Regions from separate parts of the Pseudoalteromonas sp. Hal040 genome, predicted to be linked through region 4. Evidence: predicted binding sites of a transcription regulator. Region 4 holds the regulator's gene; each other region holds the start of a gene.
What was found. Region 4 encodes sigma-54, which starts transcription at its own class of promoters, with help from an activator protein. Its sites were predicted from a motif close to GTTGGCACGNNNNTNGNNT; they were not measured.
Positions count from the first base shown of each region.

Region 1 (5,268 bases), 1.0 Mb from region 4:
CTTCTAGATGGGTCATTAAATCTTTATAGAATTGACGCTTATAAGGAAACTTTGTTTCATGGGCAATGTTGTCACCCTGCGGGAAGTAGCCATTCATTACCGTTAAGTCGCGACCATTTTCTTGTGTCACTGTTACGCTGATCATACGGCGCTGTGATTCGTCGGTATCGGTTGCAAAACCTTTTACAACAGATTTAGGTTCTTGCTTACATAACATTGCTACACCGTAATGCGCTTTTTGACCATGAAAATAAACGTGATAGCCCATTTTTTGTACGTCTTCGAGAGGGAAGGCTTCATCGTGCACTTTGATTTCTTGTAAGCCGATGATATCTGGTTGATGTTTATCAATTACAGCCTGCAATTGGTGTAAACGAGCGCGCAGCCCGTTAATGTTAAATGAGATTACCTTCATGGTTTACCTATCTGTATTTTTGATTATTCGTTTAGCGCAATTCTATCATCAAACTAGGGCTTATTCATGAGCAAATTACGAAAATCAAATTGAGTAAATGTTGATCAATTGCTGCTTATTTTAAAGACATTGTTAACTCATTATTAATTATTAAATTAAATAAATAATTCAGTTGATCTACTGATTTTTGTTTATATAATGCGCGCAAACCACCCGTTCATATTATGTACTATTTAAAGGTAAACCATGAAAAAACAATTAGTGATGCTTTCTCTTGCATGTATCTCATTTGGCTCATTAGCAAGCAACCCGCACTACTTTTCAGCTGATAACCGTATCGAATCAAAGTTATGTAGCTTAAGTGCGAACGAAGGGTTTACCGCTGCACGTAAAGAAGCAGCAAAACACGGCATTTCAATGTCACGTTTTTCACAAAGCATTTTATGTAACGGCACAGATATCCGTGAAATTGCTAAAAAAGCACAATCACAAGAAGCAGCAACAAAAGCAGCTGTTGAAGTGTTTGCTAAAAATGAGCAAAAAGAAACTCAGCTTTGTATTACTGCACTTAAGCAAGGTTTAACACCTGTGCGTGAAAAAATTGGTAACTTAAATACCTTAAAATGTAATGGCGAAGCAGTAACAGATTTCGTTAAGCGTTACCAAAACGCAGCTATCTAATAGCGACATTTTAGTGATTTGTAAAAAGCGCTCATCGGAGCGCTTTTTTTATGAAAAAATTACAGCAACCCATGAAAAGCTTTCTAAATCATAGGCTTAATAAAAACTTAACGTGGTTGTAAGTGCTTGATTTTAGTTAATAAGGCATTTTGGCATTCAACTTGAAATAGTCTAACTGAATCTAATCGACTACAAGGAAATGTCTTATGAACAAGTTAACTTTAGCATCAACAATTTTAGCAGCATTAAGCCTATCAGCATGTTCTGCAAGTAACTCTTTAGCAAAAATCGACAGCGATTTTGGCAGCCTAGATAACGACCATGATGGTTATATCTCGAAAGTAGAAGCAGATGACGATGCAATTTGGGAGCATTTCTCAAACATCGATACCAACATGGATGAGCAAATTAGCCGTACAGAATTTAACGCCTACATGCAGTTAAATACAGGCAAAGTGGCAACAGATAGCGAGGTGTCTGAATCAGCATTTAAAGCAGAAATCGCTAAGTTTGACCCGATCGAAAGTGACTTTAAATCGTTAGACAACGATAAAAATGGTTACATCTCTATTGAAGAAGCGGATGACGACGACATCGCAAATCATTTTGGCTACATGGATAGCAACAAAGATAAGCGTGTAAGTCGCACCGAGTTCATTAGCTACATTAGCAAATATGGCAGCGATGTGGCAGAAGATGATGCCCTTGAAATGGTCAAAAAGAGCTAATTTCAATATTCATTCATAAAAATCCCCCAAAGCCAGTGTTTTACACTGGCTTTTTTACAATAATTTTTCCAACCTTGGCTGACTTCTGTCATAATAGTGCGTTAGTGATTTAAAATGACCTTTAGTAGCAATGGCCACAAAACGTATCAGTGATGAACAGTTAGTCGAAATCATAGAAGCCGCGATTTTTGTTGCTGGAAAACCTGTGTCTAAACGTCATTTAAAAGAGACAGTATTAGCTGACTTAAGCGTATCTATGCCACGCATTAATAATGCAATCGAACAGATTCAAACGCATTATCAAACCCGAGGCATCAAGCTTGTTGCAGTTGGCAGCGGTTACAGGTTTCAGGCCTGTGCCAGTTTAGCCCCTTGGCTGGCAAACTTATGGCAAGAACGCGCACCTAAATACTCAAGAGCACTACTAGAAACTTTATCCTTGATTGCCTACAGACAACCTATTACCCGTGGTGAAATTGAACAAGTACGGGGTGTGACTGTTGGCTCAGGAATTATTAAAACCTTATTAGAAAGAGAGTGGATTAGGGTTGTTGGCCACAAAGAAGTGCCAGGGCGCCCAGCGTTGTATGCTACAACATCCGCTTTCTTAGATTATTTTTCATTAGCTGGTTTAGATGAATTACCGCCGTTACCTGAACTTCAGGAGAGTAAAATCAACCAGTTATTGAGCGATCCTTCTGTGAGAGAACTATCTGAATGAGTAATGTAGAAACTGAAAAGTTACAAAAAGTATTAGCCCGTGCTGGCGTGGGTTCACGTCGTGAAATGGAAAAATACATCGATGCCAATCGCGTGAGCGTGAATGGTAAAGTGGCCCGTTTAGGCGACCGCGTAGAAGCAACCGATGTAATTCGTGTTGATGGTCACGTAGTGAAAATCGAAGATAAAGCCGACCGAATTTGTCGTGTACTTATGTATAACAAACCAGAAGGTGAGTTATGTACACGTAAAGACCCTGAAGGTCGTCGTACGGTATTTGACCGTTTACCACGTGTCGATGGCGAGCGCTGGATTGCAGTTGGCCGACTAGATATTAATACCGCAGGTTTAATGCTGTTTACTAACGATGGCGAACTTGCCAACCGTTTAATGCACCCAAGCTACGAAGTAGAGCGCGAGTACTCTGCTCGCGTGTTTGGTGAAGTGACAAACGAAACGCGCGCACTTTAACAAAAGGTGTTGAGCTTGATGATGGTCCTGCGAAATTCTTAAACATCAAACCTATGGGTGGTGAAGGTATCAACCGTTGGTTTAATGTGACTTTAACAGAAGGTCGTAACCGCGAAGTTCGTCGTTTATGGCAATCACAAGATGTTGAAGTATCGCGTCTTATCCGTATTCGTTACGGTAAGTTAGAGCTTGATAAGCGTTTGCCACAAGGTGGTTGGGCTGAGCTTGATTTAGACACGGTTAACTATTTACGTAAAACAGTACAACTTGGCCGCGAAACGCAAACTAAGCTGTCGGTTATTCCTGAAAAGCGTAAAGACAAACGTGCTAAAATTAACCAAATCCGTAAAGCGGTTAAAAAGCACAATCAACGCGCTAAACAAACTAAGCGTCGTTAGAAACTATATTCAAACTTGTTTGCAGGTAGAGCTCTTCACTTGCAAACAGGCATAAAAAAAGCAGCGATATCGCTGCTTTTTTTGTTTCGAGGGCGTGTTAACCTTTTATGATTAATTTTGCAGCAGTGTGTTTGGTATTTAGGCAAGGCAGAGCCTATGAAGTGTGGTAGTTCCACATAAATAGGCGATAACGCAGCATCAATGCCAAACACGCGCTGCCCTTCGGGTTCTTCCTAGGGGCGATTAACTCTTTGTTGCTCGATTTTTACTTAGTCCACTAGGTTACAAATCTCGCGCCGCGATTAAATCGCCCCTAGAGTGAACAAATTTAATCCACAAAGGTCAACGCGCCCTTATTAAGCATTTTCAACCGCTGTACGTGGGTCAACATATTCCATGTTGAAAGCTTCAGCTACTTCTTTATAAGTAACTTGGCCTTTGATCACGTTTAAGCCTTTTAAGAAATGTGCATCGTCAAGAAGCGCTTTCTTATAGCCTTTGTTAGCAAGGTTGATGATAAACGGTAACGTTGCGTTGTTAAGTGCGAACGTAGAAGTACGTGGAACAGCACCTGGCATGTTAGCAACACAGTAGTGAACAACGTCATCAACGATGTAAGTTGGATCAGCGTGAGTAGTCGCTTTAGAAGTTGCGATACAACCACCTTGGTCGATTGCAACGTCAACGATTGCAGAACCAGGTTTCATTGCTTTGATGTGCTCAGCAGTTACTAGTTTAGGCGCTGCAGCACCTGGGATTAGTACGCCACCGATCACGAGGTCAGCTTCTAGTACGTGTTTTTCTAACGCGTCGGCAGTTGAGTAAAGTGCTTTAACTTTATTACCAAACTGTGCGTCTAAAGCACGTAATACATCGATGTTACGGTCAAGAACAACAACGTCTGCGCCTAGGCCAACAGCCATTTGCGGCGCGCTACGACCAACCATGCCGCCGCCGATAACAACAACTTTAGCTGGCTCAACACCTGGTACACCACCAAGTAACATACCACGGCCGTGGTTAGATTTTTCTAATGCTTGTGCACCAGCTTGAATAGACATACGACCAGCAACTTCACTCATAGGAGCAAGAAGAGGTAAACCGCCACGTGCATCAGTTACTGTTTCGTAAGCGATACAGATAGCGCCACTTTTCACTAGGTCTTCAGTTTGTGGAAGATCCGGTGCTAAGTGAAGGTAAGTAAATAGAATTTGGTCTTCGCGTAACATTGCACGCTCAACAGCTTGTGGCTCTTTCACTTTTACGATCATTTCAGCTTTAGCAAAAACGTCTGCCGCTGTTGATAAAATTTCAGCACCTGCTGCTACATAATCTTCGTTTGTGAAGCCAATGCCCATACCAGCATCAGTTTCAACAAATACTTGGTGGCCATGGTTTACTAGTTCACGAACACTCGCAGGAACCATACCTACACGGTATTCATGGTTTTTAATTTCTTTAGGTACACCAATAATCATAGTTTTTCGCCTTAATAGAACGGGGTAAAATTTTTGACTATTATATTCATGACCTGCCAGTGTGTCTCACCTTTTTTAAGTGGTATTCTAGTGATATACTCTAAAAATTAATATATAACAGTTTAAAACTCTGGTTAGCCATATGCACCAATTACTCGACAGGATAGACCGTAAAATTTTAATGGAATTACAGCTCGATGGTCGGATCTCTAATGTAGAGCTCGCGCGGCGTGTAGGCCTAAGCGCCACCCCGTGTTTAGAACGGGTTAAAAAGCTTGAAAGAGAAGGTTATATACTTGGATACAAAGCGGTAGTCGATCCTGCTAAGCTCGGTCAAGGATTATCCGTGTATGTAGAAGTCACTATCACGAAAACCT
Region 1 is NZ_JARLUU010000001.1:2,090,538-2,095,805, reverse strand. Features, by position in the region: gene xthA (exodeoxyribonuclease III) at 1-415, opposite strand, end outside; gene P4S60_RS09555 (hypothetical protein) at 662-1,096, shown strand; gene P4S60_RS09550 (EF-hand domain-containing protein) at 1,303-1,824, shown strand; gene scpB (SMC-Scp complex subunit ScpB) at 1,955-2,545, shown strand; partial or broken gene rluB (23S rRNA pseudouridine(2605) synthase RluB) at 2,542-3,413, shown strand; gene ald (alanine dehydrogenase) at 3,770-4,891, opposite strand; partial or broken gene lrp (leucine-responsive transcriptional regulator Lrp) at 5,034-5,268, shown strand, end outside.
Region 1: P4S60_RS09550 (EF-hand domain-containing protein) is a predicted target of sigma-54. The motif match lies at 1,245-1,263, and genes of this name have one in related genera.

Region 2 (5,268 bases), 310 kb from region 4:
GAACGCCGCGAGCAAAACCTTAATCAGTTAGCTGAAAAAGCGCACAAAGACTTAGAAATTCGTGGCTTATTCTTATCAACTATCAGCCATGAAATACGCACGCCGTTAAATGGCATTTTAGGTAGTGCGCAGCTAATCATGAACCAGTCGAGTGATCCACGAGATAAGCCTTATTGCGAAGCAATAATTAATTCAGCTGAGTCACTCAACTTGCTGGTCGATAAAGTACTCGACTACGCCAGCCTAGATCAGCGTGATGAAGCGCTCTACGAAGAAGACGTCGAGTTTAAAACCTGGCTTAATAACCTCTGCCTTTTGCTTAGTCCTTTAGCAGAGCAAAAACATTTAAAGTTTGAACTTATATACAACTTGCCCGATCAAGCATGTTATTACTGCGACCAACAAAAACTTAGACAAGTTATTATTAACTTAGTGGGTAATGCGATTAAATTTACTGACCATGGCGCAGTAAAAATTCATGTAAAACTGCTCAACGAAGGGCAATTAGATCACCTTGTTCGTGTTAGTGTAATCGACTCAGGCCCAGGTATTGAAGATGAAGAAATTGCCTACCTTACAGAACCTTATGTACAAAGTAGTGCAGGTAAAGAAAAAGGCGGAACAGGCCTTGGCTTAGCGATTACTAGCCGTTTATTAGAAAAATTAGGCAGCAAACTCAATATTGAAAGTGAGCTAAACAAAGGCAGTACTTTCAGCTTTGATATTTCTCTTGCGATTGGTGAGCTCAGCCTCGTTGAGCAGCGCCACCAATCAAAAGATTACGTCACCGGCCTGGACGTGTTATTAGTTGAAGATCTCGATTTAAATCAGAAAATTGCCATTGAATTTATGGCCGATGACGAGCACAAAATCAAGCTTGCAAAAGACGGAACTAGCGCCATTGAACTGATGCAGAAGCATCACTTTGATGTGGTGCTATTGGATATGAACTTACCAGACCTTACTGGTCAAGAAGTGTTGAAAAAGCTCAAAACCATCGACCATTTAAACCAACGAACCCCGGTGTTAGCGTTTACCGCAAGCCTTAGTCCTGATGAAATAAAAGAGTACTTAGCACTTGGTATTAAAGACATTGTTGGCAAGCCAATAAAGCAACAAAAACTACGCCAAGCACTCAGTGATTCACAAAGTAATCAGGCCGCGAGTATTGCCGTTGAGCTGCGCGATACACTCTATGATGAAACAGCCGCTGCCACACTTGTCAGCTCATTCAGTGAAGATGAAGTCTCATCGATTTACAATGAGTTTGTACTCTCTGCAAGGAACAAACTCATTCGCTGTCAACAACTCGTTGAAGACGATAAAGATCAGTGTATTAAGCTTTTGCACCGCCAAGCTAGCACCGCTTTACAACTAGGTTTTAACCGTTATGGTCTAGAGCTCAAGAAAATTGAGCGTAAGCTACTCGACAACAAACCCTTGAAAGAATCATTAACCGAAGCCTTAGTGCTATGGCAAGAAAGCCTACAGGCCTACTTGAAGCATGTTAGAAGTGAGTTAGCATAAGAGCTAGCTCTTAACTTCTCGCTTCTAGCGCAAACTAAACCCCGTTTAAACTTGAGCATGATGGTTTCGTTCTGCTACTGCGAAAATAATGCCTCTCTCGATCAACTAACGACTGATGTCTAATATCTGACCTCTCGTTCTTTTGAAAGCTAAAACAAAAAACCGCCGTATTTTTCAATACGGCGGTTCTCATTTTTCAAAGCTAAAGACGTTATTAATCTTTAGCTGCACGGCTCGCACGTTTACGCTCACTTTCAGTTAAGTGACGTTTACGAATACGAATGCTCTCAGGTGTTACTTCTACTAACTCGTCATCATCGATGAACTCAATCGCTTGCTCAAGCGTGTAGTTTAGTGGTGGCGTTAACGTTTGCGCTTCGTCTGTACCAGACGCACGTACGTTTGTTAACTGCTTACCTTTAAGCGCGTTTACTGTTAAGTCGTTATCACGGCTGTGGATACCGATAACCATACCTTCGTAAACTTCAACACCGTGACCGATGAATAACTTACCACGGTCTTGAAGGTTGAATAATGCGTTAGTCAGTGCTTTACCTGTTGCGTTAGCAATCATTACACCGTTCTTACGAGCACCGATAGTACCGCCTTTGTACGGACCGTAGTGATCAAACGTATGGTAAAGAAGACCAGAACCTGACGTTAATGTCATGAATTCAGTTTGGAAACCAATTAAGCCACGGCTTGGGATCATAAAGTCCATACGAATACGGCCTTTACCATCTGGAGACATGTCAGTTAGCTCACCCTTACGAAGACCGATTTGCTCCATGATAGAACCTTGGTGCTCATCTTGACAGTCGATTGTAAGTGTTTCGTACGGCTCTTCTTTTTGGCCATCAACTTCACGAAGGATTACTTGTGGACGAGATACAGCAAGCTCGTAACCTTCACGACGCATGTTCTCGATTAAGATACCTAAGTGTAACTCACCACGACCAGAAACACGGAAGCTATCTGGATTGTCAGTTTCTTCAACACGTAATGCAACGTTGTGAACAAGCTCAGCTTGTAAACGCTCAAGGATGTTACGTGAAGTTACGAATTTACCTTCTTTACCAGCAAATGGTGATGTGTTTACAGAGAACGTCATTGTTACTGTAGGCTCATCAACGCTTAGCGGTGGTAATGCTTCAACGGTATTTACATCACAGATAGTGTCTGAGATTTTCAGCTCACCAAGACCTGTGATTGCAATGATGTCACCCGCGCCAGCAGATTCTGCTTCATGACGCTCAAGACCTAAGTAACTCATTACTTGGCCAACTTTACCGTTACGCTTAGTACCGTCTGCGCTTACAACAGTAACCTGTTGGTTAGGACGAACAGTACCACGCTTGATACGACCTACACCGATAACACCGATGTATGAGTTGTAGTCAAGCTGAGAAATTTGCATTTGGAAAGCACCTTCAGGATCTGCATCCGGTGGAGATACTTCGTCAACGATCATCTGGAACATTGGTTCCATGTTATCTGATGGCTCGTCTAAATCCATTGTTGCCCAGCCGTTGATAGCTGATGCATAGATTACTTTAAAGTCTAACTGTTCGTCAGTTGCACCTAGGTTATCGAATAAGTCGAAAACTTGGTCCATAACCCAGTCAGGACGTGCACCTGGTTTGTCGATTTTGTTGATTACAACAATCGGCGTTAAACCTTGTGCGAATGCTTTTTGCGTTACGAAACGCGTTTGCGGCATTGGACCTTCTTGAGCATCAACAAGTAGTAATACTGAGTCAGCCATCGAAAGTACGCGTTCTACTTCACCACCGAAGTCGGCGTGTCCTGGGGTGTCTACGATATTGATATGGTAGTCGTTCCAAGAAATAGCTGTGTTTTTAGCTAAAATGGTAATACCACGCTCTTTCTCAATGTCGTTTGAGTCCATTACGCGCTCTTCGTTACCGCCGCGCGTTTCTAATGTGCCTGATTGCTCAAGCAGTTTATCAACCAGAGTTGTTTTACCGTGGTCAACGTGGGCGATAATCGCTATATTTCTTAACTTTTCGATGCTCATATTTTTTCTCAGAGAAATTGAATCTCATTGATCCTGCAAGATCTACGCACTCACCTGCATTTTCACCAGATGTCCCAGCATAGGATTTAAAAGGGCGCATATTATCCCTTAATAATGGCATGGATGAAAGTTTATCCAATATAAATTTATAAACTTTCTTCAGGCTTTTTATAAGTATCTGTTTTATAAATGACAAATTTATGAAATTTAAAGTGAATCTGAACTCAAAACTGGCGAATTTTTAGTTTTTGAACCATATTTTGGCACTAAATCATGTTTACAACAGACAAATTGGCATGCGCAATTATTGTGCAAATCGCAGTCGCACTTTTTACGCACCAGAATGATCTTTTTACGCACCAAATTAGTGCAAAAAAAGTTAACAAAACCAGATGGAGTTCACTTTTTACAAGGCTAAACAATGCGTTAAAAACATGGCACGAAACCAGCTTGTATTAGTCAAAAGCAATAATGCAGCAAAAATAAAACCCAACAATTGGAGGACACATGTCACAATCGGTTTTAGATTTTATCAAAGAAAATGACGTTAAGTTCATTGATTTACGCTTTACTGATACTAAAGGTAAAGAACAGCATGTTTCTATTCCTCATCATCAAGTTAATGAAGACTTTTTTGAAGACGGAAAAATGTTCGACGGCTCTTCAATTGCTGGTTGGAAAGGTATCAACGAATCAGACATGGTATTAATGCCTGTTCCTGAATCTGCGAAAATGGACCCATTTTCTGAAGAAGCAACACTAATAATCCGTTGTGACGTTGTTGAGCCTTCAACACTTCAAGGTTACGAGCGTGACCCACGTTCTGTTGCAAAACGCGCTGAAGAGTACATGCGCTCTACTGGTATTGCTGACACTGTTTTATTTGGTCCAGAGCCAGAGTTCTTCCTATTTGACGACGTTAAATACAAATCAGACATGTCTGGTTCAATGTACAAAATCGATGACATCGAAGCTTCATGGAACTCTGATAAAGACTACGAAGGTGGCAACAAAGGTCACCGTCCAGGTGTTAAAGGCGGTTACTTCCCGTGTTCACCTGTTGATTCATCACAAGATTGGCGTTCAGCGACTTGTTTAGTTCTTGAAGAACTAGGTCAAGTTGTAGAAGCTCACCACCACGAAGTAGCAACTGCGGGTCAAAATGAGATCGCAACTCGCTTCAATACAATGGTATTAAAAGCTGACGAAATCCAAGAGATGAAATATGTTATCCATAACATGGCTCACTTATATGGTAAAACAGCGACTTTCATGCCTAAGCCAATCGTTGGTGATAACGGTTCTGGTATGCACTGTCACCAATCACTAGGTAAAGATGGCGTGAACATCTTCGCTGGTGACAAGTACGCTGGTCTTTCTGAAGAAGCACTTTACTACATTGGTGGTATCATCAAGCACGCTAAAGCAATCAACGCATTCGCTAACGCGTCAACTAACTCATACAAACGCCTAGTACCTGGCTTCGAAGCTCCTGTAATGCTTGCATACTCTGCACGTAACCGTTCTGCTTCAATCCGTATTCCAGTGGTACCATCTGCTAAAGCACGTCGTATCGAAGTACGTTTCCCTGATCCAACAGCTAACCCATACTTAGCGTTCTCTGCAATGCTTATGGCTGGCCTTGACGGTATCAAAAACAAGATCCACCCTGGCGATGCAATGGACAAAGACTTATACGATCT
Region 2 is NZ_JARLUU010000001.1:3,408,405-3,413,672, forward strand. Features, by position in the region: gene P4S60_RS15915 (ATP-binding protein) at 1-1,527, shown strand, start outside; gene typA (translational GTPase TypA) at 1,742-3,565, opposite strand; gene glnA (glutamate--ammonia ligase) at 4,073-5,268, shown strand, end outside.
Region 2: glnA (glutamate--ammonia ligase) is a predicted target of sigma-54. The motif match lies at 3,999-4,017, and genes of this name have one in related genera.

Region 3 (5,268 bases), 2.8 Mb from region 4:
GTGATGGCGATTTAACACAAAAAATCGAAATTAAGAGTCATGACGAAGTGGGTCAACTTGCTCATCACATGAACACCTTCATCGATAAATTGCGCGCGATGATGCTTAATACTGCCGCGCAGGCTGAGCAACTAAGCCAAGCTGCGAGTCAGTTGAAAATTGTTTCGCAAAAAACCAACGATGAAATTCAGCAAGAAAAGCAACAAGTTGACAGTGTGAGTGCGGCTGTAACCGAAATGGCTTCTACAGTGATGGAAATCTCGCGTAATGCGCAGCACACTAATAATGCCGCTGAAGAAGTACAAACTATTACTGCAGATGGCACTAAACGCTCGACTCAAGCTCAGTCAGTAATGACCGCTCTGGCGAGTCACATCGGTGAAGCATCTAAAGTCGTTGCGGGTCTTGAGCAAGAAAGCGGCAATATCGGCGCGGTGGTTGATGTTATCAACTCAATCGCTGAACAAACCAACTTACTCGCACTAAACGCGGCGATAGAAGCTGCCCGTGCAGGTGAGCAAGGCCGAGGCTTCGCAGTTGTTGCCGACGAAGTTCGTTCACTGGCAAGCAGAACGCAAGAATCTACTGATGATATTCGCAATATGATCAGCCGTTTACAACAAATTGCTCAACAAGCATCAACCATGATGCAACAAGGTCAAGAACGTGCTGAAGGCTCAGTTGAGCAAACACAAATTGTATTGCAAGCACTGCAAGATATCGCGCAATCAGTGACAAATGTACAAGATCAAAGTCATCAAATTGCGACTTCGACAGAACAGCAGACTGTGGTTGCAGAAGATATCAACAATAGCTTGGCAGCGATTAATCACTTAGTGAATAGCACTGCGGATCATGCCCATGAATTGGCGGATGAAGCACGTGATTTGAATGAATTAGCTGCGTCTTTAAATAAGACTGTTAATCAATTTAAGTTATAAAGATAAATTGCTGAAGTAGTTAAAAACCCGATGTCACCTGAAGATGACATCGGGTTTTTATCGTCAGCCTTCCCTGTTAATCGTGGCGCAACCGCTTTCGCGTGTTCCATAAATTCGTGCCACTGTTGCTTGTTCCATAAAGCAACTCCTTTGTCGGTCAATCCTTGTGTTGGTTGCGTTTGTACTTGTTCCATATAGTCCCCTCCTTACGCTAGCTTCATCCTGTTTGGCTCCCAGCCTAAGCTTATTCCTTGCTGTCATTTCCGTTCACTTTATCCATAAAGCGTTGCCATTGTGCGCTACTCCATAACGCCTTGTTACTTCCTTGTTGTCCTTTGTGCTTAGCTACATTGTCCATACTGTAAACTCCTTGCGGTTTATCGTCCGTTACTCCTACAGCCCTTCCTTGCTGTGCTCCATTACCCATCCTTGCTAATTAATGCTGTGATTATCGCTTAGCGATGATATACACAGCATGAATCAAACCTGGAATGTACCCTAATAAGGTTAAAAGAATATTAATCCAGAACTGCGCACCTAAACCTACCTGTAAAAATACGCCGAGAGGTGGAATTAAAACCGATAAAATAATACGTATTAAATCCATGACTCACTCCTTGAAAAATAGAAGCCCAGCCAAAGCAGGGCTATGTAGGCTTGCTGTTATTCAGCAACAATCGTTAATTCATCGATTACTTTGCGAACATCTTCAGCGTTTTCAGCAATGCTGATTGCTAATTGCTTTTCTGCATCAGACTCAACAGTACCTTTCAGTGTTACTACACCGTTGTCGGTATCAACATCGATATCGGTACCACCCACTTCTGAGTTAAATAAATAACGCGTTGTGATTACAGTACTGATTTTTGCATCGGTTAAATCGCTTTCGGCTGAATCAGCTTTATCCGCTTTCATCTTCTTAGCCTTCATGTTTTTAACAACCGTTAGTTTGTTATCTACAGAGCTAACGCCATCTAGGCTAAGAACCAGCTCTTCAGCAAGCTCTTTATCTAATTCGCTATCAACTTTACCTGTTAATACAACCTTGCCATTCGTTACATCAGTGTTGATGTCAAAGTTGTTAAGGTTTGTGTTCATAAGAAGCACAGTTTCTGCCTTACCATCAATCCAAGCATCTTTACTTTCATTTTCCCAGCTGCTTGCCTGAGCTGACATGCTAGTTGCACCAATTACTAAAGCGGCAATCATAGATTTGTTAAAAGTGTTCATAATCTTTCTCCTTTTGATTAAAGACAGTTTTACTAATGCGACTATGATGCCAACTATTTAATTATTAATTTTCAATAGGTTAAATGCCAATTCAGCGGTGATTTATATTCATTTCGGTAAAGATTTACAAGCTGCTCGGTAAGATGTTCACAATGTTGCAAAAATAACCATTTAGTTGCTGATTTTATTAATCTGTGGTTAATTTAACGAAGTAGCTTATTCAGCTAAAAACACAACAAACTGATTTATAAAGAAATAAACTTTGGCCTAAGCTTTGCACATAACGAATAACAGAAAAATCACTTTGATAATCACAACAGGGAACTACCATGGCCGTTAAACTTGAAGATCGCCCAATCGATCAAGTAAGAGAAGAAGTTATTGATCAACTCATTTATAACTACAGTCATGCTGTTATTTCAGCTGAAGCATTTGAACGCCGCCTAGACCAAGCAATGGCGGCCACCAGCAACGAAGTACTCGTTGAGCTTGTTGCTGATTTAGATCTGAAGGCAGATATTGACTACAAATCGCAAAAGCATGCGCAATTTAAACCTCACTACAGCCATAGCAGCGACAACGAAAGCCTGCAGCTTCGAAGCATTTTGGGTTCAAATGAGCGCGGCGGCCAATGGGTGGTACCAAAAGAAATTCACCTCACAAACTGTTTAGGTTCAATCGAACTCGACTTTAGTGAAGCAATTTTCCAACATCAGCATGTCACCATTTATGTGAACTGTATTTTAGGTAGCGACGAAATCTACGTGCCAGAACATGTCAATGTGGTATCTAAACTGTTTAGTGTGATTGGCAGCGTAGAAAACAAATCAGTTGCCTTAAATAAAGGCCAAGGCCCAACCATCACCATTGAAGGTAATGTATGGCTAGGCTCAGTTGAGATCAAAGTAAAACGCACCATGAAAGAAAAGTTCATCAGCTTTGCCAACAGCCTAAAAGCCAGTTGGAAAGAGATGAATAAGGTGCAGTAAAGGTGCTAGGTGCTAGGTGCTAGGTGCTAGTTATCGTAGCCGCAGTTTTACATCGCGCAATATAATAAGATAACGCGCGAAATAAATTTCACGCCTACATCAAACGTAGGCGTCACGCTTGCTTGGCGCGTCTTATATACAACGCCATTTGATCAACCTATGCCTGACCTACAAACAACACCGCTCGGCTCAAAACTGACGGCTGAAAGCTGATGGCTCCTTAAATTTTCGGCACTAAAGTACCTCCTACGAGGCAGGCCTTTGGTAAAGGCCTACAAACAACACCGCTCGGCTCAAAACTGAAAGCTGATAGCTCTAGCTACAAGTCATTATTCCTCTCACTCGGGATATCACTGAAATACTCTACAAACTCAACTTCAAAGCCTGCGGGGTCGATGAAATATACATTTTTACGATAAGGGTTTTCTGGGCCGTGTTTATCAATTTCATAACCAGCCGAAACCAGACGCTCAACTACAGCATTAATATCGTTTGTCACATAAGCAAAATGAGCCAGGCCCACTTGGTGACCTGCTAAATCACGGTTTTCAGCTTCACCGTTATCGCTTAATGCAAGGTATTGGTAATCATCCCCAAAGTGCAGCCATTTACGCGGTTTGCCTGACCATGTGCTATCACCTTGGCTACGCACACGCCAGTGCGGGAATGCGGCTTTATAAAAGTGCAGCATGGCATCAATATTACTAACAACAAGGTTTACGTGCTCTAAATACATGGTAGTTTTCCTTTTTATTTTTAAACTGCCATCAAGATAAAACCTCAAGTTAAGTTTAGGTAAAGCGTTTTTTCAAATAAAAAAGCCCCACAAACGTGAGGCTTTAAAAATTGAGTAGTTATTGATGAATCAACTACCAGCAACCTGCATTTGTTCAATCAATACAGAGCCAGTTTGAATACCACCGCGACGCTCGATGTCGCCACCTAAGCCGACAACTGCCTTGAACATGTCTTTTAAGTTACCAGCAATCGTGATTTCACTGACTGGGTATTGGATTTCACCATTTTCAACCCAGAAGCCAGCTGCACCACGTGAGTAATCACCAGTTACGGTGTTCACACCTTGGCCCATCAGCTCAGTTACTAATAAACCTGTGCCCATGGTTTTTAATAGCGCTTTTAAATCGGCATGGGTTTGTTCAACTAGCCAGTTATGAATACCACCAGCATGACCCGTTGGTGTCATCGATAGTTTGCGTGCCGCGTAGCTAGCTAATAGATAAGTTTGCAGCTCACCACCTTGAATAATTTCACGGTCTACCGTTTTTAAACCTTCAGCATCAAACGGCGAAGACGCTAAACCTCTTAATAAATGCGGGCGCTCAGAGATATTCACGCAATCGCTAAAGACTTTAGTCCCTAAGCTATCAAGCAAGAAGCTCGATTTACGATAAAGTGCACCACCACCAATCGCCGACACTAAATGGCCAAACAATGAGTTAGCAATATCTGCTCTAAAGATTACAGGCACTTTCATAGTACCTAGCTTTTGGCTATTAAGCTTAGCCAAGGTTTCTGTTGCAGCTTCGAGACCCACTTTTGCAGCGTCATTTAAATCATCTTTATGGCGCGCTACGGTATAGGCTGAATCGCGCTGCATTTGCTCGCCATCTTTACCTATCACCATAGTGCTAATGCTATGACGGGTACGTGGGTAACCTGCAATCATGCCATGGCTGTTACCATAAACACGTAGACCTTGGTGAGAAGAAAAACTCGCACCGTCTGAGTTTACAATACGCTCATCAGCGTTTAATGCCGCCTGCTCTGCTTGATGACAAAGCTCAATACCTTGCTCTGGGCTTACTTCCCACGGGTGGTATAAATCTAAATCAAGCGGTGCAAACTCAAGCAACTCTTTATCAGCGATACCGTTAAATGGGTCGTCAGAAGTGAACTTAGCAATATCAATGGCTTTTTCGACCACTGTACGTAATGTTTTAGGGTTTAGGTCTGCCGTTGAAGCAGAACCTTTGTTATTACCCACATAAACACTGATACCTAAGCCACCGTCCTGGTTAAACTCTATTGTTTCAACTTCACCCATACGCGTGCTGACAGACAAACCTGATGTGCTCGACATCGCCGCT
Region 3 is NZ_JARLUU010000001.1:264,332-269,599, reverse strand. Features, by position in the region: gene P4S60_RS01215 (methyl-accepting chemotaxis protein) at 1-941, shown strand, start outside; gene P4S60_RS01210 (hypothetical protein) at 926-1,135, opposite strand; gene P4S60_RS01205 (YqaE/Pmp3 family membrane protein) at 1,390-1,548, opposite strand; gene P4S60_RS01200 (BON domain-containing protein) at 1,605-2,171, opposite strand; gene P4S60_RS01195 (LiaF domain-containing protein) at 2,501-3,160, shown strand; gene P4S60_RS01190 (VOC family protein) at 3,480-3,896, opposite strand; gene pmbA (metalloprotease PmbA) at 4,026-5,268, opposite strand, start outside.
Region 3: P4S60_RS01200 (BON domain-containing protein) is a predicted target of sigma-54. The motif match lies at 2,207-2,225, and genes of this name have one in related genera.

Region 4 (5,268 bases):
GCGCACAAAAAGTAAAATTGCTAATCTGCGATATAGATGGTGTGTTTTCTGATGGCCGCATTTATTTAGGCAATGATGGCGAAGAACTGAAAGCGTTCAATACAAAAGATGGCTTTGGCATCAAAGCGCTTATTAATAGTGGTTTTGACGTCGCGGTGATTACTGGCCGCCATTCACAAATAGTTCAGCAGCGAATGACTAGCCTAACAGTTCAGCACATTTATCAGGGACAAGAAGATAAGCTGATTGCTTATCAAGAGTTAAAAGATAAACTGGCGCTGACAGATGAACAAATTGCCTATATTGGTGATGATGGTCCAGACTTACCAGTAATGGAAAAAGTGGGGTTTGCTGTTGCTGTAAATGATGCACACCCGCTTATTAAAAAGCTGGCTCATTACACCACGTTATTACCGGGTGGCTTTGGAGCCGTGCGTGAATTAACTGATTTACTGATGTTAGAAAACGGCAAGCCGTTAACTAGCGATGGAACCAGCGCATGAATATAGCCCGTATTTTACTGAGTATTGTTTTTGTTTGTTGCATGGTGTGGTTATGGTACCCGTACTTTAATCAATCAACAGACGCAATAAGTAGTGAAGACGAGATCATAGCATCGCCTGATTATACAGCCGTTGCCTTAAAGCAAACTGCGTATGACGAACAAGGCAAAATTAGTCATAAGGTGGCGGCCGCCAAAATGGAGTTGTATCAACAATTAGGGTTTACCTTTTTTGAACAACCAATTTTTACGATTTATGGCGACCAGCAGGTATGGCAAGTAAAAGCCAAAGAAGCCACTTTATACGAAAACGATCAGCTGATTTTTGAAGGGGATGTGGTTGCTAAAAACTTAACCCACAACGGCATGATCGAAGATATTAAAGCTGAAAACATTAATGTCGACATTGATAAAATGACCATGTTTTCTAAGCAACCTGTGACGCTAACGGGACCGAATTTAAAGATTACCGGGAAAGGCTTAAAAGCCGATTTAAAAACCGAAATTGTTGAGTTAACTAACCATACACGAACCATATACTATGACCAATAAACTGAAGAAACTACTCCTGATCCCAAGCTTATTGATCGCGTTTTCGGGCGCGGCTGCTGAGCAAACTGGCGCACAAATTAGCATTAGCTCAGACCGCCAAGTTGGTAAACTAAAAGATGGCGTTGGCATATTCGAAGGTAACGTAGAGATCGTGCATGGTAATCGTCATATTACAGCAGAACGTCTTGAAGCACACGGTGGAGACACCGAAGGCACTGTCGAATTAATTATCGCGACAGGTAATCCTGCTTATTTCGAAGAAAAGCAAGCTGATGGCACCGTAATGAGCGCCAGTGCACAAGAAGTACGTTACGATGTTGCGAAACGCTTCTTAACACTCAATGGCGAAGCTGAAGTCACTCAATCGGGCCAAAAAGTAACGGCTAAAAGCATTACCTACGATATGGCTCAACAGCTGATCAGCGCCGAAAAAGACGAAAACTCAACAGATCGCGTACACACGATCCTAGTTCCAGTTGAAAACAAAAAAGATAACAAAGGCCAACCATGAGCACATTAAAAGCAGAGCTTTTAGCTAAGAGCTACAAAGGCCGCCAAGTGGTTAAAAGTGTAGGCCTTGAAGTTGAAGCTGGCAGCATTGTTGGTTTACTTGGTCCAAATGGCGCAGGTAAAACGACAACCTTCTATATGATTGTAGGCTTAGTACCCAGCGACAAAGGTAAAATCAGCATTGATGATAACGACATTACGCTTTTACCAATGCATAGCCGCGCACGTTTAGGTATTGGTTATCTGCCGCAAGAGTCGTCAATTTTTAGAAAGTTGACGGTTTATCAAAACTTGATGGCAATTTTAGAAACCCGTAAAGATCTAAATAAAACCACCCGCGAAGAAACGCTAAACAGCTTACTCGACGAATTTAGCATTCAACATATCCGTGACAGCCAAGGTATGGCGCTGTCAGGTGGCGAACGCCGCCGCGTTGAAATTGCTCGCGCATTAGCCGCAAATCCTAAATTTATCCTTTTAGATGAGCCTTTTGCTGGTGTTGATCCAATTTCAGTGTTAGATATAAAGAAAATTATTGAGCACCTAAAAAACCGCGGTATTGGGGTACTCATTACTGACCATAATGTTAGAGAAACCCTTGATGTTTGTGAAAAAGCCTACATTGTTTCTCATGGGGAGCTAATTGCATCAGGCACACCTGAGCACGTATTAGCTGACCAAACTGTACGTGATGTATATCTAGGCGAGCAATTCAGGCTGTAACCATTACGCCACCGACTAGAGCATCTGCTAGACTTATAACAATGACAATAAATCGATAATGACTTAACTGTGTTTGCACAGTCATCGATAACTTAAAAAGGATTGTTAGGGATACATGAGGCAATCATTACAGCTGCGCATGGGCCAGCAACTTACAATGACTCCACAACTGCAACAAGCGATTCGTTTGTTGCAGCTCAGTACATTGGATCTCCAGCAAGAAATTCAAGAAGCGCTTGATAGTAATCCCCTACTTGAAGTGGAAGAGGCTGATTACAACGAAGAAAGTATCGGTAAGAATGAGCAAAAAGCGGAATCTGACGATATGCAACTGAGCGCGTCTGCAGAAGAAGCACCTAGCGAATACGAGCAAGAAAGCAGTGACGCCCTCAATAAAGACACCGTAAGTGATGACTTAGCTATGGACGTCACGTGGGACGAGTACATGAGCGCAGCCCCATCAACATCATCAGGACCGATGCCTGAAGATGAGTCTATTTACCAAGGCGCATCAACTGAAACCCTACAAGAATACCTGATGTGGCAATTACAGCTCACACCATTTAGCCCAACTGACGAAGCGATTGCCGTAGCCATAGTAGAAGCCATAGACGACTCAGGTATTTTAACGATCAGCTGTGAAGATATTGTCGAAAGCTTTAATCAAAATAACGATGAAGAAGAAATCGAACTTGATGAAGTTGAAGCGGTCTTAAAAAGAATACAATTATTCGATCCTGTTGGTATTGGCGCGCGCAGTTTACAAGAATGCCTGTGTATTCAGCTTCGTCAATTTGACGCTAGCACACCATATTTAGCTGAAACTAAAATGGTTTTATCTGAGCATATCGAATTATTAGCGAGTCGCGACTATCGCACTTTGATGAAAAAGACTAAGCTTAAAGAAAATGAGCTTAAAGAAGTGATGACGCTTATTCACAGCTTAAATCCTAAGCCTGCGGATAGCATAGTACGCGAAGAGTCTGAGTACGTTATACCTGATGTATCAGTGAAAAAAGTAAAAGGTCGCTGGGTGGTTGAGTTAAATCCAGATTGTATGCCAAAGATTAGAGTGAACAGCCAATATGCGGCTATGTCTCGCTCAGTAAAATCGAGTAGCGACAGCCAATTTATTCGCTCTCACTTACAAGAAGCAAAGTGGTTTATTAAGAGCTTAGAAAGCCGTAACGATACGTTATTAAAAGTAACCAACTGTATCGTTCAACAACAACAAGCTTTCTTTGAGCACGGCCCTGAAGCGATGAAGCCGATGGTGCTAAATGATGTTGCTGAAATGGTCGAAATGCATGAATCGACAATTTCACGTGTAACAACGCAAAAATATATGCATACCCCGAGGGGTATTTTTGAGTTGAAATATTTCTTCTCAAGCCATGTCAGCACCGAAAATGGTGGTGAGTGTTCTTCTACGGCAATACGCGCTTTAATCAAGAAGTTAGTGGCTGCAGAAAACTCAGCTAAACCATTGAGTGATAGTAAAATTGCAGATATATTGGCTGAGCAAGGAATTAAAGTAGCTAGACGTACAATTGCAAAATATCGTGAGTCTCTAGCAATACCTCCGTCTAATCAGCGTAAGAGTTTGATTTAGACGTTTTACATAGAAGGAAAAATGCTTATGCAACTAAATTTAACTGGTCGTCATGTAGAAATCACTGATTCATTAAGAGACTATGTAAACACCAAGTTTGCGAAACTAGAAAGGCATTTTGACCATATAAATAATGTTCATGTCATTCTAGATGTAGAAAAATTAAGCCAAAAAGCAGAAGCAACTTTACATGTAAACGGAGGCGAATTGTTCGCTTCTACAGAACATCAAGATATGTACGCAGCCATTGACTCACTGATCGATAAACTTGATCGCCAAGTCATTAAACACAAAGAGAAATTAGCTCGACATTAAATTATGAAACTAAGTTCACTTACTAACCAGGACTGCAGCAAAGCTGCGGTCCTTTTTAATAGCAAAAAAAGAATTCTTGAATATATCAGCGAACTGGCCCACCAGCAGCTTCCTCATTTATCGCAACAAGATATCCTAGATGCTTTGCTCAACCGAGAAAAACTAGGCAGCACCGGCATAGGTCGCGGTATTGCTATTCCCCATGGTCGAATGAGCGGTGCCGATGAGCCCCATGCGTTTATCATAGTGAGTGAATCACCCATCAATTTTGATGCTATTGATAACCGCCCGGTTGATATATTTGTGGCACTCATCGTACCAGATGGTGACTGTCAGCTTCACCTAAAGACCTTATCAACAATTGCTGATAGACTTAAAGATAAAGAATTTTGTAAACAGTTACGCAGTGCTACAACCGATCAGCAACTGTTTCAGGTCATATCAGCAGAGGCATAAATGGAATTAATTATTATCAGCGGTCGCTCAGGCTCAGGTAAATCGGTCGCTTTACGAGTACTTGAAGACTTAGGCTATTATTGCGTTGATAATATTCCAGTGAATTTACTGCCTTCACTCGTACGTAGCGTATCTGATAATTACGATAAAATAGCAGTCAGTATCGATGTACGTAACTTACCGAAAGAGCAGCAAGAATTTAATGATATTCTTGAATACCTACCAGGGTTTGCAAACCCAACGCTATTTTACTTAGATAGTGATGATCAAACCCTGATAAAGCGCTTTTCAGAAACACGCCGCTTACATCCATTATCGATTGATTCTTTGCCACTCGATCTTGCTATTAAACAAGAAAAAATCTTGCTCGATGTACTGATTACTCGTGCTGATTTTATGATTGATACCACTGATTTGAGTGTTCATCAGTTAGCTGAATCAATTCGCGAAAAGATCTTAGGTAAAAAAGATAAAAAGTTGATTATCACCTTTATGTCGTTTGGCTTTAAGCACGGTATTCCAAAAGAAGCTGACTACGTATTTGATGCACGCTTTTTACCCAATCCACACTGGGAGCCAGATTTAAAGCCGCTAACAG
Region 4 is NZ_JARLUU010000001.1:3,094,720-3,099,987, forward strand. Features, by position in the region: gene kdsC (3-deoxy-manno-octulosonate-8-phosphatase KdsC) at 1-503, shown strand, start outside; gene lptC (LPS export ABC transporter periplasmic protein LptC) at 500-1,054, shown strand; gene lptA (lipopolysaccharide transport periplasmic protein LptA) at 1,044-1,565, shown strand; gene lptB (LPS export ABC transporter ATP-binding protein) at 1,562-2,287, shown strand; gene P4S60_RS14365 (RNA polymerase factor sigma-54) at 2,403-3,899, shown strand; gene hpf (ribosome hibernation promoting factor) at 3,927-4,214, shown strand; gene ptsN (PTS IIA-like nitrogen regulatory protein PtsN) at 4,218-4,670, shown strand; gene rapZ (RNase adapter RapZ) at 4,671-5,268, shown strand, end outside.